DNA from 4 places in the Corynebacterium glutamicum ATCC 13032 genome. Region 1 is predicted to be linked to each of the others. Evidence: predicted binding sites of a transcription regulator. Region 1 holds the regulator's gene; each other region holds the start of a gene.
What was found. The regulator LexA, encoded in region 1, represses DNA repair genes until DNA is damaged. The targets are predictions, from matches to a motif close to CGAACANNTGTTCG.

Region 1 (4,795 bases):
CCGGATTTCGCCGAGCGGGTCTTGCCGTTACTGCGTCCCTACATGACACCACTGACCACCCAACTTGCCGATGCACTCCATACCCTGGGCGGCCAAGGAATCAACGCCTCTGATTTCGATCCTGCCAAACTCCCCGATCACCTGCGCATTTCCTATGCAGCAGTAGATCGTCGTGGCAAGATCATCGACCGCGACCGTGACCTCGAAGCACTAAAGAAACGCCGCGCGAACCAAATCAGGGCATCTGTTTCTAGCGTTGCTAAGGCATCCGAACAAGATGAAACTACGCAGTGGACCACAGATACCTTGGGCACCATCGATGAAGAAATCGAGACCACTGTCGATGGACAGTCCGTCACCGCGTACCCCGCCTTGGTTGTCACCCCGACTGGCGTATCCGTCAAGGTCATGCCCACCAAGGCTGCTGCTGATGCCTCGATGATCACCGCAACATTGACACTGTTGATGCGTGAGATTGAAGTATCCACAAAGCAAATGGTCAAGGGACTACCCTTGCAACAACGAGTCGCAGTGGACAACTATCCCCACGGCGGTGCCGAAGGACTGGTTTCTGATGCCCGTATCGCCGCAATTCGCGATTTGATGTTTGAACACGGCGGAGCTGTGCGTTCACCGGAAGAGTTCGACGTTCTTCTAGCCAAGGTGAAGCCGGAAACACCAGGAGTTGTTCGTCGAACTGTCGTTGAGCTAGCCCCAGCATTGGTTCACTATGCATCCGTTGTGTCAGAGCTGGAGTCCTGGTCTGGACCTGCCATTGACGATATGACCGCCCAGTTGGATTTCCTCTTGCCAAAGCAGGCCATCAGCATTCACGGCATCAGTAGGTTGAGGCACCTTCCGAGGTATCTGCAGGCGTTGACGATTCGCCTAGAAGAGATGAACCAAAATCCGGATCGTGACGCCGACCGTCAAGATGAAGTGAACTTCGTTGAAGAGCAGCTGGAGAAACAGCTCAGTAAGCTACCCGCTGCGCGAGCCAACACCAAGGAAGCCAAGGATATTGCCTGGCAGATTCAGGAACTAAGGATCAGCCTCTTTGCACAGCGGTTAGGCACTCCCCGACCTGTATCGGCGCAGAGAATCCAGAAGGCTATTGCCAAGCTTCGATAAGCACTGCTTGAGATGAGGGACTAGTTAAGACTTTGTGTCTGCTAGTCCCTTCCGCGTCTGCGCATGAGGCGGATTTCTTTTTCAAAGTCGTCAGCACTGTCAAAAGACTTATACACAGAGGCAAAGCGTAGGTACGCTACCTCGTCGAGTTCTCTCAGTGGATCGAGAATGGCTAAACCAATATCGTTAGCGCGTACTTGAGAGCTTCCGTTGCTGCGGACTGTTTCTTCCACTTGCTGAGCTAGGCGTTTCAACGCGTCATCTGATACGTCGCGGCCTTGGCATGCACGACGGACACCGGTGACTACTTTTTCTCGACTGAACGGTTCAGTGACGCCGTTTCTTTTAACAACGAGGAGAACAGCTTTTTCGATGGTGGTGAAACGGCCTTCGCATTTGCTGCACTCGCGGCGCCTGCGAATGGCGCTTCCGGCGTCAATGACGCGGGAGTCAATGACTTTTGAATGATCATGTTGGCAAAATGGGCAGTACACTAACGGATCCTCTCCCCCTCACTTACTTCGACTTCAAGCATTCGCCTAAAAATAAGTGAATCGGCTGTTGTGCCTTTAGTTTATGCCAGCATTGATCTATTCCCGATTAGCGCCCGAGACTGACACCCACCATCTGGGTTTCGTAGTAGTTCTGGCTCACTTCTTCTTCCCCTGATTGGGAGAGCAAAATTCCGGCGAAAATAACCAGCCCAAACAGTCCTCCGCCCGCCCATTGTTTGAGGGATTCTTTAATCGAACGCGCGTCACTATTGCCACCTGTGGTGTTTTCTGGGTCTTGTTCACGCACCTGTTGCTGTGATGTTCGATAATTTCTTTCACCGTGTGGAAGAATGCGAAGACTTGATGGCTGATGAAAACGATCTCCATTCGAACAGTCAATCGTTCGAACATGCCTCTTATTAGCTGATTTAAGACCGGCGCCTTCCCCCATCCAGACAGCAGCGGAAGGTACGACCACACCTTGACGCAGCTTACGTGAATCTAGCTCTTTACCCGCATAAACAGTCATTTCAAAACTCCCGCCTCAATTGTTTGCCCACATCTTAACTTTTAGCCACGACACGTTCGAACACCAATACCGTTCACATGTTCGACTAAGTTTCTATGTTCGATTTATAGCACCCCGTTCGAACGTTGTCTAGAGAAGATTTAAAAATCTCGAACACTCGTACCATTTCCGCAGGAAAACCTGTATGGTTGGAAACTAGAAATACTGACAGAGGTTCGAATAGCTCAGCATTCAGCTTCAGAAGTTCACACTGGATGAACCCTCATCAAGAGTGAACATGGAAGCGAACAGAGTTTTTAGTGCTTTAACGGGCAAACAATGAGAGGAAGGGAACGGAAGATGGCAATCGAAAAGAAGCCAGCAGGTGCACGAGGCAGTCGCGGTAGCCGCACAGTTAAGACCTTGCCCAACGGAAAACCAGATCCAGCAAGTTTGTCAGATAGGCAGCGCAGGATTTTAGAGGTTATCCGAGATGCTGTGGTTTTGAGGGGTTATCCACCAAGCATTAGGGAAATTGGTGATGCTGCAGGACTTCAATCCACTTCTTCCGTTGCTTACCAGCTTAAAGAGCTAGAGAAGAAGGGCTTCCTGCGCAGGGACCCTAATAAGCCTCGCGCGGTGGATGTTCGCCACCTTCCAGAAACTGAAAGCCGTTCCTCCAAGGCTGCTACACAGGCAAAGAGCAAGGCCCCTCAGGCCGGGGTCCATGATCCTGAGTTAGCTGGCCAGACCTCATTTGTCCCAGTGGTGGGCAAAATTGCCGCTGGTAGCCCGATCACCGCTGAGCAGAACATCGAAGAGTACTACCCACTCCCCGCAGAAATCGTCGGAGACGGTGACTTGTTCATGCTCCAGGTTGTTGGCGAGTCCATGAGGGATGCTGGCATCCTCACCGGCGACTGGGTTGTTGTTCGTTCCCAGCCGGTCGCTGAGCAGGGCGAGTTCGTCGCGGCAATGATTGACGGTGAAGCCACCGTGAAGGAATTCCACAAGGATTCATCTGGCATCTGGCTCCTGCCACACAACGATACGTTTGCCCCAATTCCTGCTGAGAATGCAGAAATCATGGGCAAGGTTGTTTCCGTGATGCGCAAGCTTTAAGTCGCTTTTCAGGTTCCCGCCACAGTATGTGTTCTCACATATCGTGGCGGGTTTTGCTTTATATAGCCACATTCGGGGGTAATCGGGCAAATAAGTTTTTGCTGATCTAGAAAGTGAGTTTACCTGTGGGTTTTCGAAAATTCTGGGCCGGACAATAGAAAAACGCTGCCCGGTTTTTTTGATTGACTCCCGATTTCACCCCTCCGCCGGCAACCAAATGAGGCTTTTGGGCGTTGGACAGTGAGACAATGGGTAAGAAATTCGGACATATTTAGTAAATTGGCTTTTTGCTTTAAGGAGTGACATGTACGCAGAGGAGCGCCGTCGACAGATTGCCTCATTAACGGCAGTTGAGGGACGTGTAAATGTCACAGAATTAGCGGGCCGATTCGATGTCACTGCAGAGACGATTCGACGAGACCTTGCGGTGCTAGACCGCGAGGGAATTGTTCACCGCGTTCACGGTGGCGCAGTAGCCACCCAATCTTTCCAAACCACAGAGTTGAGCTTGGATACTCGTTTCAGGTCTGCATCGTCAGCAAAGTACTCCATTGCCAAGGCAGCGATGCAGTTCCTGCCCGCTGAGCATGGCGGACTGTTCCTCGATGCGGGAACTACTGTTACTGCTTTGGCCGATCTCATTTCTGAGCATCCTAGCTCCAAGCAGTGGTCGATCGTGACCAACTGCCTCCCCATCGCACTTAATCTGGCCAACGCCGGGCTTGATGATGTCCAGCTGCTTGGAGGAAGCGTTCGCGCGATCACCCAGGCTGTTGTGGGTGACACTGCGCTTCGTACTCTCGCGCTGATGCGTGCGGATGTAGTGTTCATCGGCACCAACGCGTTGACGTTGGATCACGGATTGTCTACGGCCGATTCCCAAGAGGCTGCCATGAAATCTGCGATGATCACCAACGCCCACAAGGTGGTGGTGTTGTGTGACTCCACCAAGATGGGCACCGACTACCTCGTGAGCTTTGGCGCAATCAGCGATATCGATGTGGTGGTCACCGATGCGGGTGCACCAGCAAGTTTCGTTGAGCAGTTGCGAGAACGCGATGTAGAAGTTGTGATTGCAGAATGATTCTTACAGTCACTGCAAGTCCGTATCTGTTGAGCACCAATGAGCTTGACGGCACCATCGAAATTGGCGAAGCAAACAAAATCCGGCAGGTTTCCACTGTTGCCGGTGGTTTTGGCACCGGTGTGGCTGCCACCTTGTTTTATGGCGGCAATGAAACTTTTGCAGTTTTTCCCGCTCCAGAAATCTCTCATTACATGCGCCTGGTGACGTTTGCTGGGTTGCCTCATGAAATTATTCCGGTGGCAGGTCCCATCCCCATGCATTTGACCATGCGTGATGCAGAGGGCAATGAGACTAAGTTCAAAGACTCCCCCATGCCTTTGGATGTGTCCCAGTTGGCAATTCTTCGTGATCTAGTGGTGCGTCGAGCCGAAGATGCCGCGTGGGTGTTGTTGGGTGGCAATTTGCCGTCTATCGCGCCTGCTGCGTGGTTTGTGGATGTGGTGAGATCACTTC
Region 2 (4,795 bases), 1.1 Mb from region 1:
TCAGCATCCTTCAGCACACCAGTCGCCCGAACCTCATCAAGCATCTGGTTTACTTCAGCCCCAACCTCAGGATCAGTGAGGGTCTTGCCTTCCGGTGCCTGAATGACGACAGAACCAGTGGGAGCCGATGTTGCATCATCCGAACCAGGGAAACGCTCCTGCATCTTCTCCATGGTCGTGACAGAATCAAGACCAGGGATAGAGAAGCTACTCGACGTTGGCTTGGCATACAGCCCCGCCAGCGTCGTGATACCTATGAGAATCACGAGCCAGACCGCAAGAAACGGCCATTTCTTTTGATAGGCCGTGGAGCCTAACTTATACAGGAATTTCGCCACGATTATCCTTTAATCTAGGAGTTGACTGTTCTTCTGGGCTTTCCAATTATTCGGACGGAGTCCCTTTAGGAATTTTTCAGCCTGAATGCAATTTTGCACAACGAGCGCAAGTTTAGCTTTGGGTGTGGTGTTGATTAAAGTTCGAAGACTAATTTGTGGGCAATCTGGTTTTTTCGTAATTGTGTGGGATGAATCTCTTAAAAATTCACATTTAGCAGGACAAGCATACTGTTTTAGTTCTATGCTGTGGGCATGACTCAAAGTGCTCCAGAATTCATTGCCACCGCAGACCTCGTAGACATCATCGGCGACAACGCGCAATCATGCGACACTCAGTTTCAAAACCTTGGAGGTGCCACAGAATTCCACGGAATAATAACCACCGTGAAATGCTTCCAAGACAACGCCCTCCTGAAATCCATCCTGAGCGAGGATAATCCTGGGGGAGTGCTGGTTATCGATGGCGACGCATCCGTGCACACCGCGCTAGTTGGCGACATCATTGCAGGACTTGGAAAAGATCATGGTTGGTCCGGAGTAATTGTCAACGGAGCAATTCGAGACTCCGCAGTCATCGGCACCATGACCTTTGGTTGTAAAGCCCTTGGAACCAACCCGCGGAAATCCACTAAAACTGGTTCCGGCGAACGAGACGTAGTGGTATCGATTGGTGGCATTGACTTCATTCCTGGTCATTACGTCTACGCGGACTCTGACGGAATTATCGTCACCGAGGCGCCAATTAAGCAGTAATTTGTTTTGACGACGCAGTAACGCAATCGGGGATTGTGGTCGATTCTTTAAGCAAGGGTAATGTCGAAACATCTAGGCAACCCGACTTTTATGTCCCTGCTTGAGTTGAAAACTGCTGTCGATCAAAGGTGCCCCAATTGTTTCATGCCGTGAGTTTTGCATTAATGGACTCCGTAAATGTCCTGCTCATTGGCATAATCGTCGCGATTGCTGCTTTGCTGCCTCGCAAGGGTAAATATGGGCCAATCGCCACGCTACTGGTTGCCGGCGATTGGCTTGGCGTTTTCCTCCTCAGTATTTTGGTGATGCTCGTTTTTGATGGACTAGAGGATTTAGTTCAGGGCTTTTTGGATTCAATCTGGTTCGGAGTCATCCTTCTTGTAACTGGCATCGTTTCCTTCGTTGCGACACTGGTTTCTAAAACCGACAGCACTAGAAAGCTTGATGGATTCCTAGCGCCAGTAAAAACTCCTAGTTGGAAAACTGTTGGAGCCGGATTGATCCTTGGAATCGTTCAGTCAGCGACATCTGTACCTTTTTATGCAGGGCTTGGATATTTGAGCGTTGGCAATTTCAGTCCAGAAATTAGGTATGGCGGACTTGTGGTCTATGCGACCTTGGCTCTGAGTCTGCCGATTATCGTGGCAATTCTCGTTGGAATGGTTCGCAAATACCCTGAAAGTCCTGTTGGTAGGTTGTTTGAACTGATTGGTCAAAATAAAGAGAGAGTCACCAAATGGTCGGGCTATCTCGTGTCACTGGTTCTGTGCATAATGGGCATTACTTCGATCCTGTAACTAGCGCATGTACTCATGAGTCACTAGTAGCCAACTATTGATTCGAAGGTCAGCTTCCCTCGAGGAAATTCCTTTGTGGAAGTCTTGATACATGCTCGAGGATTCTTCGAGTGGCTGGAAATGCGGGTAATAGTCTTCATGCTTCACAGTTAAAAGAACTGGCGTCCCATAAGAGTCTTCGAGGCCTGGGAATTTGCTTGCCAAGAATCCTGGGATGCGAACCTTTTTCATCACATTGCGATAATTCAGATATGTCATGAGGTCAGAGTGTTCCACCTCAACCCAACCTCCATAATCGAGCTTCTTCTTACCTCCATCGATGGGGATTTCGATGTTTGATTTGATGAAATGACGCTTCGGTTTCGGGTTCAAAATTTGGCACACCGATGATCCTGTAGAAACTCGATGTCCGCGCGATTGAGCCTCTATAACGGGGTCGGGGAGCTTGAGGTTAAGTGCAGGTGCTCCGAAGTGTGCAACGCCGCAGTGTTCGCACTAGAAATGGCCAGGTTTCATGATTTCTCCTTAAATTTAGAGTGTGAGACACCCATAGGCTAGGAGAGAATGGGGGAGAGTGGCGCTTTGAGGTGCCTGCCGTTGTGGATAACCATTTTGAGGTACGCGTTACCTGTGGATAACTCTCTTTGACCTGGAAGATTGGAGAGATTTAGGGAAGGATTGGGCGTAACTCTAGTGTGATCAGCTTTTGAATAAGTGTTTGAATATCACCCTTGCGTTCGAAAGTGTGAGCGGGTAAGGTGGGTGATAACAACGCGGGGAATAGATCAACGGGAAAGGGGGAAGACACCATGAGCATCACCACACACGTCCAAGCACTCACCACAGCACTCAACGCCATCGACAACCATTTGGCCAGCATGCTTGACCATGGTGTCACCCCAGACCAATACAAGGCCATCGAGCCCGACCTCATCGCCCTAGAACACACCATCAACCACCACGCCACCATCGCCGCCCAAACCACCGCCCTCGCCGAACGCACCAATGCTGCGCAGTCGATTGGCTCCACCCACCTCATCGACTACCTCACCACCACCTTCGGCCTATCTAAAGCACGCGCCCACCACCGCATCAATCTCGCCCACTCCCTCTACCCCATACCGAAGCCAAACTCTGGATCTGGCAACGGCGGTAATGGTGGCAATCCCGACGGTGGTCCTGATGGTGGCGACTCGGGTGATGACGACTCCGGCGATGATGACCCCGACCCCGAACCGGACAAGCCTGAAGACGGCAAACCTGATAGTGATAAGCCCCGTAGGCCACGGATCAGCGCGGAAAAACACGCCATCATCACCGACGAACTCGCCCGCCTCAACCCGAATACCACACCCAGCGCCGAGGAACTGCGCAACCAAGCCCTGAGTCAGGCGATCTGGCGCACCCCAGAAGACCTCCGCACGTGGCTACGCCACCAGGTCACCACCGCGAACAAAAACAACCCCAACCCCATCACCGCCATGAAAAGGCGCTACCTCTCAGTAGGTAAACCCGATGCCGACAACATGGTCCGCATCAGCGGCCTCGTGCCCGCAGCCACCGCAGCACTGATCACCGCGAACACCGCACCGTTAACCAAACGCGGCAACCTCGTGGATCTACCAGCAGCAGAAGATATGCGCACCCGAGGGCAACGCCATGCGGACGCGTTGCATCACATCATGGAGATCTACAACCACGGTATTGTCACCCCAGCTCGTGGTGGAACAGCCAGCATCATCATCTCCATGACCACCGATGATCTTGACGAGATCAACCACGCCAACAGCAGTGGTGAAAGTCTGCTTAACAACCTGTACCCCACCAATACGGGTTACTCATTGAACTTGGCGGAGATCATGAACCTCATCGCTGCGAAATACGACTTCGCTGTGCTCCTCGATGGTGAGACGGGGCAGCCGTTGAACGTCAATCGGATGCAGCGCTCAGCGAACCTGACTCAACGCATCGCGTTGTTTGCTTCTGAGTTGGTGTGCTCGGCACCCAATTGTGATCGGCCGCAGTTAGAGTGCGAGGTTCATCATTTAGATCCCTGGATGAGAGGTGGGCTGACCAACCTGGTCAATCTCACGCATCAGTGCTTTAATCACCACCCACGCAACGATGATTCCAGGAGTGGGGTCAATGGTAAAGGGTTTATGGACCGCGATCCTGCTACTGGAAGAGTGGGGCACTACCCAGTGGGTGGTGAGGGGCCGGTGTTTAACCGGTCGGCTGCTGCTGATCGTTCCGGTGGTGCGTGGGCGAGGCGTAAGCATCATGGCCCGCCACCCACACCGCCGGACCCGCCGGATCCGCCTGGTCCTGAGCCGGATCCTGGTGATGAGGGCAGATTGTTCTAGCTCTTGTTATTGCTGAGTTGTTGTCATGTTGCTGTGCCTGTTGTCAGTCGCCCCAGTGTGTCTAATACCGGGCACACCCATGCCTTGCATCAACATACCGACAAGCCAGCACACCCCGAACTGGCCAGCCGGGCCCGGGCCACCTGGAACCTGACGTCGACAAGCAAAAATCCCAAGCAGCCCAAGCCACCAAAGCCGCCCAGTTAATTACTCAGCTACCAGCGACTCCAGCACGAAATCAGGGTGCTCCTTCTCGATGAAGGATAGGCGCCACTTGTCGCTGAACAGTGCAATCAGTTCGCCGTCGGTGCGGGTGAAGATTTCCACGCCGCGCTGCTTCGCCAGTTCCGGTGCGGTTTCGGCGGTGGTGCGGCGGGCGACGGAGTATGGAATCGGATCGGCGACGGTTTCGACGTTGTATTCGACTTCCATGCGGGCTTGCATCACTTCGAACTGCATTGGGCCGACAGCGGCCATGACTGGGTTGGCGTCGCCACGCAGGTCGTTCTTGAGGATCTGGACGACACCTTCGGAGTCCAGCTGC
Region 3 (4,795 bases), 1.2 Mb from region 1:
ACATCCGGAATGCTCGATTACGTCCGCCATGACACGCAAAGATCTATTGGCTATCACCGAGGATTGCCCTGACGGATCTTCTTACTTGAGGTTCATGGGCACAACACCAGACGATTCCCGAACTCCTGAAATCACCCAAGACATAGAAATAACCGATGGCAGGATCGTTGCCATCGGTCAATCAGTGGCTGCGGTGTATACAAACGATCCTTCGCCTCGAATCGTCTCCTACAACGATGATGGTGAACTAGTTGGAGAACAAGCAGTCGATGAGGTTGAGTTCCCGGATCCGCCGTTTCAAAGCGCGACCGCTGATCTTCCACACCATATGAGTTGGTTCAACGGAGACAGCCTCGTACTGTTCTCTCCCACTCAGCTCAATGTACGACAAAGCTTCAATGATGCTTTAGGAACCGGCATTGCGTTGAACGGAAGTCTCCTCTACCCCACCGCTGAGGGCATCACGGTAGCTAATTGGGACACCGGAGAGGTGCAGCGCACCATTCCGGTGGACCGTGCGGGCTACGACGGTGAAGTTGCGCTCGGCGTTGTAGGGCAGGTGATCGTCGAAAAGCGTGGCTCTGAGATCGTTGCTCTAGGCTAGATCTCGTTGTTAGCCCAAAGGACGGCGCGCTTATTAAACAGTGCGCCCAAAACGAAGAGAGCTGAGATTCCTGTGACGATCGCCCAGGAGAATCGGCCTTCGATAAACATGTAATACGCAGCCGGCAACAAAATAATATTCAGCATGACGACAGCTCCGCGTCCCCAGCGATGCCCCTTCATCATGTTGATTGCGCCTGCAACAACCGTTCCGAACACAATGATGAAGAATGCAGCGGTACCGTAGCCAACCCACGTGTTGGCGTTATCGGTTTCGTAGACGATGCTTGGATCCGTCTCGCCCGTAGCTTCCCTGTAAATAAGGAAAAAGGCGTAACCGAATCCGATGGTGGATTGAATGAGGGCGACGATGCCGCCCCAGCGAATTGATGCAGGCATGTTCGGAGAAGTCACGGCCATGATTCTAGCTGTTAACTTTGGGAAGACTACTTAGGCGACATATTGGATGACTGGTTGGTTAACTTTTATATTGCACCAGGTGACAATACTTTCCGGTGAAAGCTTTAAGGGGATTTGACACATCGGGCGAGAGTGTTCTTTCTCTAGTTTTCAAGAAACTACAGGTAGTCCGCCTTTTAACACGCCTCAAACAGCAGGGCAATGTGTTCCACCCCACAATATATGCCTTGAATTCGATTAAAACTCGGCCTGAATATGTGAATTACCTCACAAAATGGGGTCTAGGTCTAGCCAACAGCGGGTGTACATGAGACTATTTTCAAGTACCAAAAAGAACTCAGAAAAAACTGATTCTTAACACCGGTGCAGCGCAAGATGAACCCCAGGTAAACGGCAGGACGCAAAGAGCGTCCGTATTTATCGATCGCGGGTTGTGAAATCCACTCTTCAGGCCACTAGATGGTCTCCTTCCTGCGCGCCCGGACCAGTGACAACAACAGGCTTTTACGAAAAGGAGTTATCGAAATGGATTGGCGCCACGAAGCAATCTGCCGTGAAGAGGATCCCGAACTGTTCTTCCCAGTCGGCAACTCCGGCCCAGCACTCGCACAGATCGCATCCGCAAAGATGGTCTGCAACCGCTGCCCAGTTACCTCCCAGTGCCTTGCATGGGCGCTGGAAACCGGTCAGGATGCTGGCGTTTGGGGTGGCATGAGCGAAGACGAGCGTCGCGCTCTCAAGCGCCGCAAGAACCGTGGCCGCGGTCGCGCACGCATCGCAGTTTAAACAACTTTCACAACTACATTTTTCCCGCTGCGTAACCTCATCTTTGTTCCGCTGATGAGCACCCGCTAAAGTATCTACAGTTGATCAACATTTGAACTAAAAGGAGGACTCATGAGCAAGCGAGGACGTAAGCGTAAGGATCGTCGCAAGAAGGGCGCGAACCACGGACGTCGCCCTAACTCTTAAGAAAGAGTAACCGCCTGGAAGACATTTTCTTCCAGGCGGTTTTTTCTATTCCAGATGATGCTCGACACGAATTCGGTAAGAAATTCGCTGACGGAGCTCCACAGGTGCCGATTCGCAGCAGCACTTGCGCAACAGACTACGAAACTCCGATTCGGCCTCTAGCAGTTGCTGGCATGCCGGGCAGCCTGCCGCGTGAATCCGCAGACGCTCGCAGGCGGACTCGCTGAGTTGATCGTCGAGTAGCTGATACATTTCATCGAAGAATTCAGGGCAGCCACAATCACCTTGCGAGTCGCTGCGGTTGAGATTCGTCATCGTTATGCCTCCGAATTTTTCTTCATGTCGGGATGTTCAAGACCAATGCCTTGTTCCTTCGCTACTTCCTTTAACATTCCTCGGAGCTGTTTTCTTCCACGATGGAGTCGGGACATCACAGTTCCGAGTGGAACGTCCATGATCTCGGCGATTTCTTTGTATGCGAGATCTTCTACATCGGCATAATAAACCACCATCCGGTATTCCGGGCTGAGTTGATTCATTGCATCGCCAATTTTTCCGTCTGGCAGATTTTTCAGAGCCTCAACCTCGGCGGATTCCAGCCCTGTTGAGGTATGCGATTGAGATTCAACGAGCTGGTAGTCAGTGATCTCATCGGCAGAGGTTTGCGATGGCTGCCTCTGTTTCTTTCGGTACATGTTGATGTAGGTATTCGTCATGATCCGATAGAGCCAAGCCTTCAGGTTGGTGCCTGGTTTGAAGCTCGCGAACGCCTGGTACGCCTTGATATAGGTGTCTTGCACGAGATCTTCCGCATCTGCGGGATTTCTAGTCATGCGCAGAGCACCGCCATAGAGCTGGTCAAGGAGTGGCAGTGCCTCCTCTTCAAAGCGGGCAGCCAACGCGTCTCCATCGACTGTGCCGGTTCGGTTTTCAGCCATGTGGCCCCTTTCGAAAATGCGTGTTGACTATTCTACTTCCGATAAAAAACAGACCTTTCGGGGGTAGCTGTAAAGCCACGTGAGCTGTTGCTTAGACTTTACTCTACCCCCGCGTGTCCACCACATCAGTTAGAACATATGTACCACTTCAAATCTAGGGGGAAACAATGTTCTACTTCACCGTCAATAATCCGCAGGATCCTTTAAGCACCGAAATTGTTGAGACTAATCGCCGTGACCTCGCATTTTGGCATCGATTACGCCCCAAAGATGACGATGATTTAGCCACAGCCATCAACAAAATATGCGTGCGCACAGGCTTATCCCGCAAACTGATCGCCGCTTGTTTATTTAGCATCTGCTTCCTGCCGTACTTACCCAACTTCCACAAACTCGTCGAAAAGCTTGGTCATCTCGACATGGCGCGCATCAACGCGATCACTAAAGCTGGCGAAAAAGTGCCAAGCGAGAAGAGAGAGCTTTTCGACGCCTACCTCGTCGATTACCTGACGCCTCGAGCGGAGGCTCAGTGCTTGCCCCAGGCAAGCTCAATTTCCGCAATGATGCGGAAATTTATCGCACAACACTGCCCCGACGACAAGGCCTCCTCAGCCACCAATGATGGCTCCATCCGCTACCGCAGAAACAACAAAGGCGGGATCAGTATCACCGTCGATGCCACCGCCAGCGAAGTAACAGAAATCAAAGCTGCCCTGGAACAAATGTCCAAAGATAAGGACTGCACACCAGGCACTTCCCTACTCCACATCATTCGTGGCCTGCCGACAAAAGTCGTACTCAACACCTACGGCACCAAAGACAGCCCTGAATACTTAGAAGGAGGAACCTGGCTGTCAAAGGAACAGTCTGAGTTCTGGAAAACCCGAACCACGTCCAGTCGGGATATGGACGCCGCCCACTTCTCTTACACCACCGCCTACGCTCCAACCCGAGAAATGCGCGTCTACATCAAAGGTCTACGCACCACCTGTAGCGTCCCTGGCTGCAGTGTAGCGGTCGAAAACTGCCAACTGGACCACATCATCCCCTGGGGTGAAGGAGGGCCGACAACACCGTGGAATATTCATCCCCTGTGTGTCTTCCACCACATCCAGAAGACTGAAGGGAGGCTCCAGTGCTATCCACTACCGGACGGCACCGTCCTATTCCTAGTGGATGGAATACCGGTGTTCTCCATCCCCGACGGGCCTTTATCTAAATCGAATAAAACCTGGGGGACAAAGTTCGGCAAATACATGGAGCGTCGAATCGCCGCCTAATCCAGCAAGCCAGCGTGATCGTTACGCACGTTCCCCACATCAGACGACACCTCTCGGACACTCAAGCGCTTCACCCACTCTTGAGAAACCGGATGCAACATCTCTTTAGCTTCCTCAGCTGTACCAAACAGCCATTGCTCCAACTCGTCATGCTCCAAAAACCGTGGCAAACGATTATGCAACCATGCAATCGGCTCCACAGATTCGGTCGTCACCATCGTCGCCGACATCTGATCTAAACCAGTCGACCACAAACCCGCAGCCCACATCAGCTCATCACCTAAAGAAACAAAATGAGGCTTCTTATCGTGCCATTCGTAATAACCATCCATCGGAATTAAACAACGCTGCTGTTTAAATGCATCACGAAACGACGGCTTCTCCGCCACCGTCTCGCCACGTGCATTAAAAAGCGGAGGACCTGAATCATCCTTCTTCCAATGCGGAAACAATCCCCAACGCGCCGGTTCCAAAAGCATCTCTTCCCCGGGGCGAACGATCGGAATTATCTGAGTCGGAGCAAGGTTGTATCGCGGTCCCGGAGTTCCTTGCGGAGCCACGACTGATCGGTCAAGTGCTATC
Region 4 (4,795 bases), 590 kb from region 1:
ACTGTATTAATGAGCCGTGAAGTGCAAGGTATTCCCAGCGTGATGGTGGATAACTACGACGGTGCGCCGAAGGCTGTGGTGCATTTGGTGGATCAGGGGTGCCGCTCCATTACCTATATCGCCGGTCCTAATAAATCCTGGGCTGATGCCACGCGCTGGCACAGGCTCGCTGGCGGCTGCCGTTGAGGGTGGCGTCGACAAGCGCTATTTCAATTTCTCGAAGCGTGACGGTGCAGCCGGGCCGAATGAGGCATTTGATCAAGCCAAAGATGAAGACGATTTCGGTGGATTCGCCGGATTTTGTGGGCGGGCGGCGTGCGTTTGAGGCGTGGTCGAAGGATCGGACCGATGCGGTGATTTGTTTCAACGACATGGTGGCGCTTGGTTTCATACAACAGGCGAGGCTTTCTGGGGTACGTGTGCCGCATGATGTTGCAGTTGTCGGTTTTGATAATACGGAGAATTCGGTGCTCAGTACCCCGTCTCTGACCACGGTTGCGGGGCCGCTTCGGGCAGTGGGTCGAGTGGCGACAGCGAACCTGATTGCCCTGTTAAAAGGCATGAAAGCACCTCTGATGGCGAAGCCCCGCGAACTGCCCACGCGTCTCATTGTTCGGGAATCTTCACTGAAAACAGCGGTGGATTTGAAACGCAGCTCGTAGTAAAAGCGCCCTGGTTGCAACAATTGGCAACAAGTAGATATCGCTGAGTGTGACGGGCGATCATGAAGTCATGACTACTTCACATGCATCACACCCCGATCGGTTGCTGCCAGCTGATCCTGGTACCCGTGACATCGCCCGTCGCCTACTCGCGCACGTTGAAGATTTACCCATCATCTCCCCTCACGGACACTTGGAAGCTTCCATGTTTGTCAAGGATGAGGCTTTCCCTGATCCAACTAGCTTGCTGATCAGCCCTGACCACTACCTCACCCGCATGATGCACTCCGCTGGCGTTGACCTGGCAGATCTGCGTGTTGGCGGACATGAGGGTAAGAGTGCTCGTGAGGCATGGCGCATTTTCATGTCCCACTGGGATCTCTACGCAGGAACCGCAACTGGCTACTGGGTGGAGCAGGAATTTGAGCACGTTTTCGGCATCAACGCGGAGCGCCTGAATGTTGGCACCCCAGAACATGCTGACGCCATCTTTGATGAGCTGACCGATATTCTTGCCAAGCCAGATTTCCGACCACGCGCACTGGCTGAGCAGTTCAACTTGGAAGTTCTAGCCACCACCGACGATCCGCTCGATGACCTGGCAGATCACAAGGCACTGGCAGATGATCCAACCTTCTCCCCTCGTGTGCTCCCTACCTTCCGCCCAGACGCATACACCAAGATGTACAACGCTGGTTGGGCAGAAAAAACCACCAAGCTTATCGATACCGCAGGTGACGGCAAGGCAGGCTGGGAGGGTTACCTCCAGGCAATGCGCAACCGCCGCCAGTACTTCATCAATCACGGTGCAACCTCCGCGGACCACGGTCTCCACGACACCGACACCACCCCACTGAGCCACAAAGATGCCCAGAAGATCTTGGACAAGGGTCTCGCTGGCACAGCAACCTTGGCTGAAATGCATGCCTTCGAAGCCAACACCACCTACCGTTTCGCGGAAATGTCCCAAGAAGACGGCCTGGTCATGACCATCCACCCAGGTGTGTACCGCAACCACTCCGCATCCGCGCAGAAGAAGTTCGGGGCTGACATCGGAGCGGACATCCCATTCCAGATGGAATTCACCAACGGTCTGCGCCCACTGCTCAGCGATTTCGGTGAGAACAAAGATCTCATCTCTGACAGCAGTTTCAACCGCTGGCTGCGTACGGTTTCCCTCGGATCGACCCAGGATGCCGATATGGCTGCAGCTTCCAACTTGGCAGCCAATTCTAAAATGGCCCGCCAGAACACCCGCGATATCCTCGACGCAGTCTCTGATGGTGGCGTCATGCTCGGCCGAAACGGTGCCCTAGTGTTGGGACCTGTGGTTGGAACTCTCCACATTAAATTCATTGCGCCTTTGAACAAGCGTGTGGAAAGAGTCATGTACAAAACTGGACTCTCAGAAGCTGCTGCAGCTGAGCAATGTGCTTTGGAGGATCGTCTCCGCGAAGAGATGGCCCACGCTTTGTATCAATGGAATCCGGGACGCGATGAAAACTATGACCTCGTGATCAACACCGGTTCGATGACATACGAACAAATCGTTGATCTAGTTGTGGAAACTTACGCCAGGAAGTATCCGCTCCACGTGAGAATCATTCCGAACGGAAAAGACCAATAAACATACAGTCCCCGTGATGTGACCATACACACCACGGGGACTGTGGCGTAGGTCTTACAAAATTCCCCAAAAAGAGTTATGATAGTACCAATAAGTTTTTGTGGCAGCCTCCTGCATTCGGCAGTCGAGACGCCACCAAAGAAAGGATAAGACATGTCAGCAGCCGAAGGCTTACATATTGTCGTCATGGGCGTTTCTGGCTGCGGCAAATCCTCCGTCGGTAAAGCCCTAGCAGCGGAGCTCGGAATCGAATACAAAGACGGCGACGAACTTCACCCCCAGGAAAACATCGACAAGATGGCCTCCGGCCAGGCACTTGACGACGACGACCGTGCATGGTGGCTAGTCCAGGTTGGCAAGTGGCTCCGCGACCGACCAAGCGGCGTCATCGCATGCTCCGCCCTCAAGCGCTCCTACCGCGATCTCCTGCGCACCAAATGCCCAGGAACCGTCTTCGTCCACCTCCACGGCGACTACGATCTCCTACTTTCCCGCATGAAGGCCCGCGAAGATCACTTCATGCCATCCACCTTGCTAGATTCCCAATTTGCAACCCTCGAGCCGCTCGAAGATGACGAAGATGGCAAGGTTTTCGACGTTGCCCACACCATCAGCGAACTGGCCGCCCAATCTGCAGAGTGGGTTCGCAACAAATAAACCCCTAACCCATATTAGAACAAGGATTTGTGCGCTTTTTCCTGTTCTGGTGTGGCTTTTCCTCACATCTAACAATCGAATAACTGTTCGAATAAAAGGTTGAAGGTGTCCCACCCCCACGGCACAATGGATGGCAAGAACACATGAATCCAGGGGGATACTCATGACCACTGACATCTACTTCAGCCACAACAACCCACACGACCCATACGCCCACCACACCACCGAACTCAACCGCGACACCCACCACCTCTGGGTCACCCTCACCACCGACTCCAACGACTTCGACGCAGACTCCTTCACCACCGAAGTCATCCGGATCACCGGCTACTCCCGCCACGAAGTCAACAACGGCCTTAACGCCATGGCTGCGATGACCAACCTCCCACACCTACGCGCCATCCAAGAACGCTACTACTTCCTGAGCATCCGCTACCTCGCCTCCATCATGATCGCCGTGGCCAAAGCAGACCCCACCCTGTGGGAAGAACTCGACCTGCGCATCACCGACGCCTTAACACCAGTCACCGCAGGGGAAGTCATGATCCAATCCTCCACCCTGTCCAAACGCATCGCCGCCTGGATCAAAGAACTCGACCCCGAACCCACACCAGAGCCCACACCGAAAGAGGACTATGTTCACGTCCACACCACTGATGAGGCGACCTATGTCCGCATCAAAATCAGCGGCCCCAACCGCCTGATCCTCAATGACATCATCACCCAACTCAAAGACACAGACACCGAGGACAGCCTGCCTGAAGCGCTCATGGCGTTCCTGACAGAGAAAATCCAGTTAAAGATCACCAAATACCTCTTCACCCCACATAAGCACCCTGAGCAGGTGTGGTCACCGGACTACGGTGACATTGATCCCGAAGCCTATGCCAACGCCACCCTCGTGTGCGCCAAGGACTTAGATGAGCTCGCTGGAGCCACGGAGAAGAGCTACACCCCGAGTGAGAAGATGAAAGCCCTGATCAGAGCTCGGGATGGGCATTGCCGCTTCCCAGGGTGTTGCGTTCCGGCGAGTAAGTGCCAGGTCGATCACATTATCCCGTGGGCGGAGGGCGGCCCGACAGCGGCGTGGAACCTGCAGTTGTTGTGCCAGCGGCATCACAATATGAAAACCGATGGTCGCTTTACTGCTGATGCTAATGGATTGGCGGAGATTAGATGGATTGGGCCGATGGATGTACCAGCGGTGACCAGGCCGACGGGTCCGTTGGTGAAAGCGATGCCGCGGGGGATTTGGGGTCAGGTGTTGAGGGATCGGATCCAGGCTAGGTTTGAGCGGATCCGCGACCGCGCCCTCAACAAAGAAGACTAGAAGCGCACAGGTTTTTGCATGGCTAGACTTTGAATGAGTAAGCACCAACACATTTCAAAGGAAGGGTTTCACCATGGCACGCGCACTCATTCTGGTTGATGTTCAAAAAGACTTCTGCCCCGGTGGCAGCCTAGCCACCGAACGAGGCGATGAAGTGGCGGGAAAAATCGGTGCCTATCAGCTGTCCCACGGCTCAGAGTACGACGTCGTTGTGGCGACCCAAGATTGGCACATCGATCCAGGCGAGCACTTTTCAGAAACCCCAGACTTTAAAAACTCCTGGCCAATCCACTGCGTCGCGGATTCCGATGGTGCCGCCATGCATGACCGCATCAACACCGATTCAATCGATGAGTTCTTCCGCAAAGGCCATTACACCGCGGCGTATTCCGGGTTCGAGGGAACTGCAGTCAGTGAAGAACTCCTCATGTCTCCATGGCTGAAGAACAAGGGAGTCACTGATGTAGACATCGTAGGGATCGCTACGGATCACTGCGTTCGAGCCACAGCACTTGATGC

Region 2: the regulator LexA is predicted to act here: its motif matches at 2,596-2,609, upstream of CGL_RS04650 (HNH endonuclease signature motif containing protein).
Region 3: the regulator LexA is predicted to act here: its motif matches at 3,065-3,078, upstream of CGL_RS03815 (HNH endonuclease signature motif containing protein).
Region 4: the regulator LexA is predicted to act here: its motif matches at 3,023-3,036, upstream of CGL_RS12345 (HNH endonuclease signature motif containing protein).

Annotation. Positions count from the first base shown of each region.
Region 1 is NC_003450.3:2,034,256-2,039,050, forward strand. It holds gene hrpA (ATP-dependent RNA helicase HrpA) at 1-1,131, shown strand, start outside; gene nrdR (transcriptional regulator NrdR) at 1,173-1,625, opposite strand; gene CGL_RS15685 (hypothetical protein) at 1,732-2,154, opposite strand; gene lexA (transcriptional repressor LexA) at 2,494-3,255, shown strand; gene CGL_RS09610 (DeoR/GlpR family DNA-binding transcription regulator) at 3,560-4,339, shown strand; gene CGL_RS09615 (1-phosphofructokinase family hexose kinase) at 4,336-4,795, shown strand, end outside.
Region 2 is NC_003450.3:980,403-985,197, forward strand. It holds gene CGL_RS04630 (MMPL family transporter) at 1-338, opposite strand, end outside; gene rraA (ribonuclease E activity regulator RraA) at 585-1,091, shown strand; gene CGL_RS04640 (hypothetical protein) at 1,256-1,888, shown strand; partial or broken gene CGL_RS04645 (DUF2199 domain-containing protein) at 1,889-2,323, opposite strand; gene CGL_RS04650 (HNH endonuclease signature motif containing protein) at 2,698-4,251, shown strand; gene CGL_RS04655 (peptide chain release factor 3) at 4,459-4,795, opposite strand, start outside.
Region 3 is NC_003450.3:802,546-807,340, reverse strand. It holds gene CGL_RS03840 (Rv3212 family protein) at 1-604, shown strand, start outside; gene CGL_RS03835 (hypothetical protein) at 601-1,023, opposite strand; gene whcE (WhiB family transcriptional regulator WhcE) at 1,549-1,809, shown strand; gene CGL_RS15865 (50S ribosomal protein bL37) at 1,921-1,995, shown strand; gene rsrA (mycothiol system anti-sigma-R factor) at 2,041-2,310, opposite strand; gene CGL_RS03820 (sigma-70 family RNA polymerase sigma factor) at 2,313-2,933, opposite strand; gene CGL_RS03815 (HNH endonuclease signature motif containing protein) at 3,101-4,213, shown strand; gene CGL_RS03810 (SOS response-associated peptidase) at 4,210-4,795, opposite strand, start outside.
Region 4 is NC_003450.3:2,628,195-2,632,989, forward strand. It holds gene CGL_RS12325 (substrate-binding domain-containing protein) at 1-186, shown strand, start outside; gene CGL_RS12330 (substrate-binding domain-containing protein) at 246-662, shown strand; gene uxaC (glucuronate isomerase) at 733-2,289, shown strand; gene CGL_RS12340 (gluconokinase) at 2,443-2,946, shown strand; gene CGL_RS12345 (HNH endonuclease signature motif containing protein) at 3,110-4,276, shown strand; gene CGL_RS12350 (isochorismatase family protein) at 4,350-4,795, shown strand, end outside.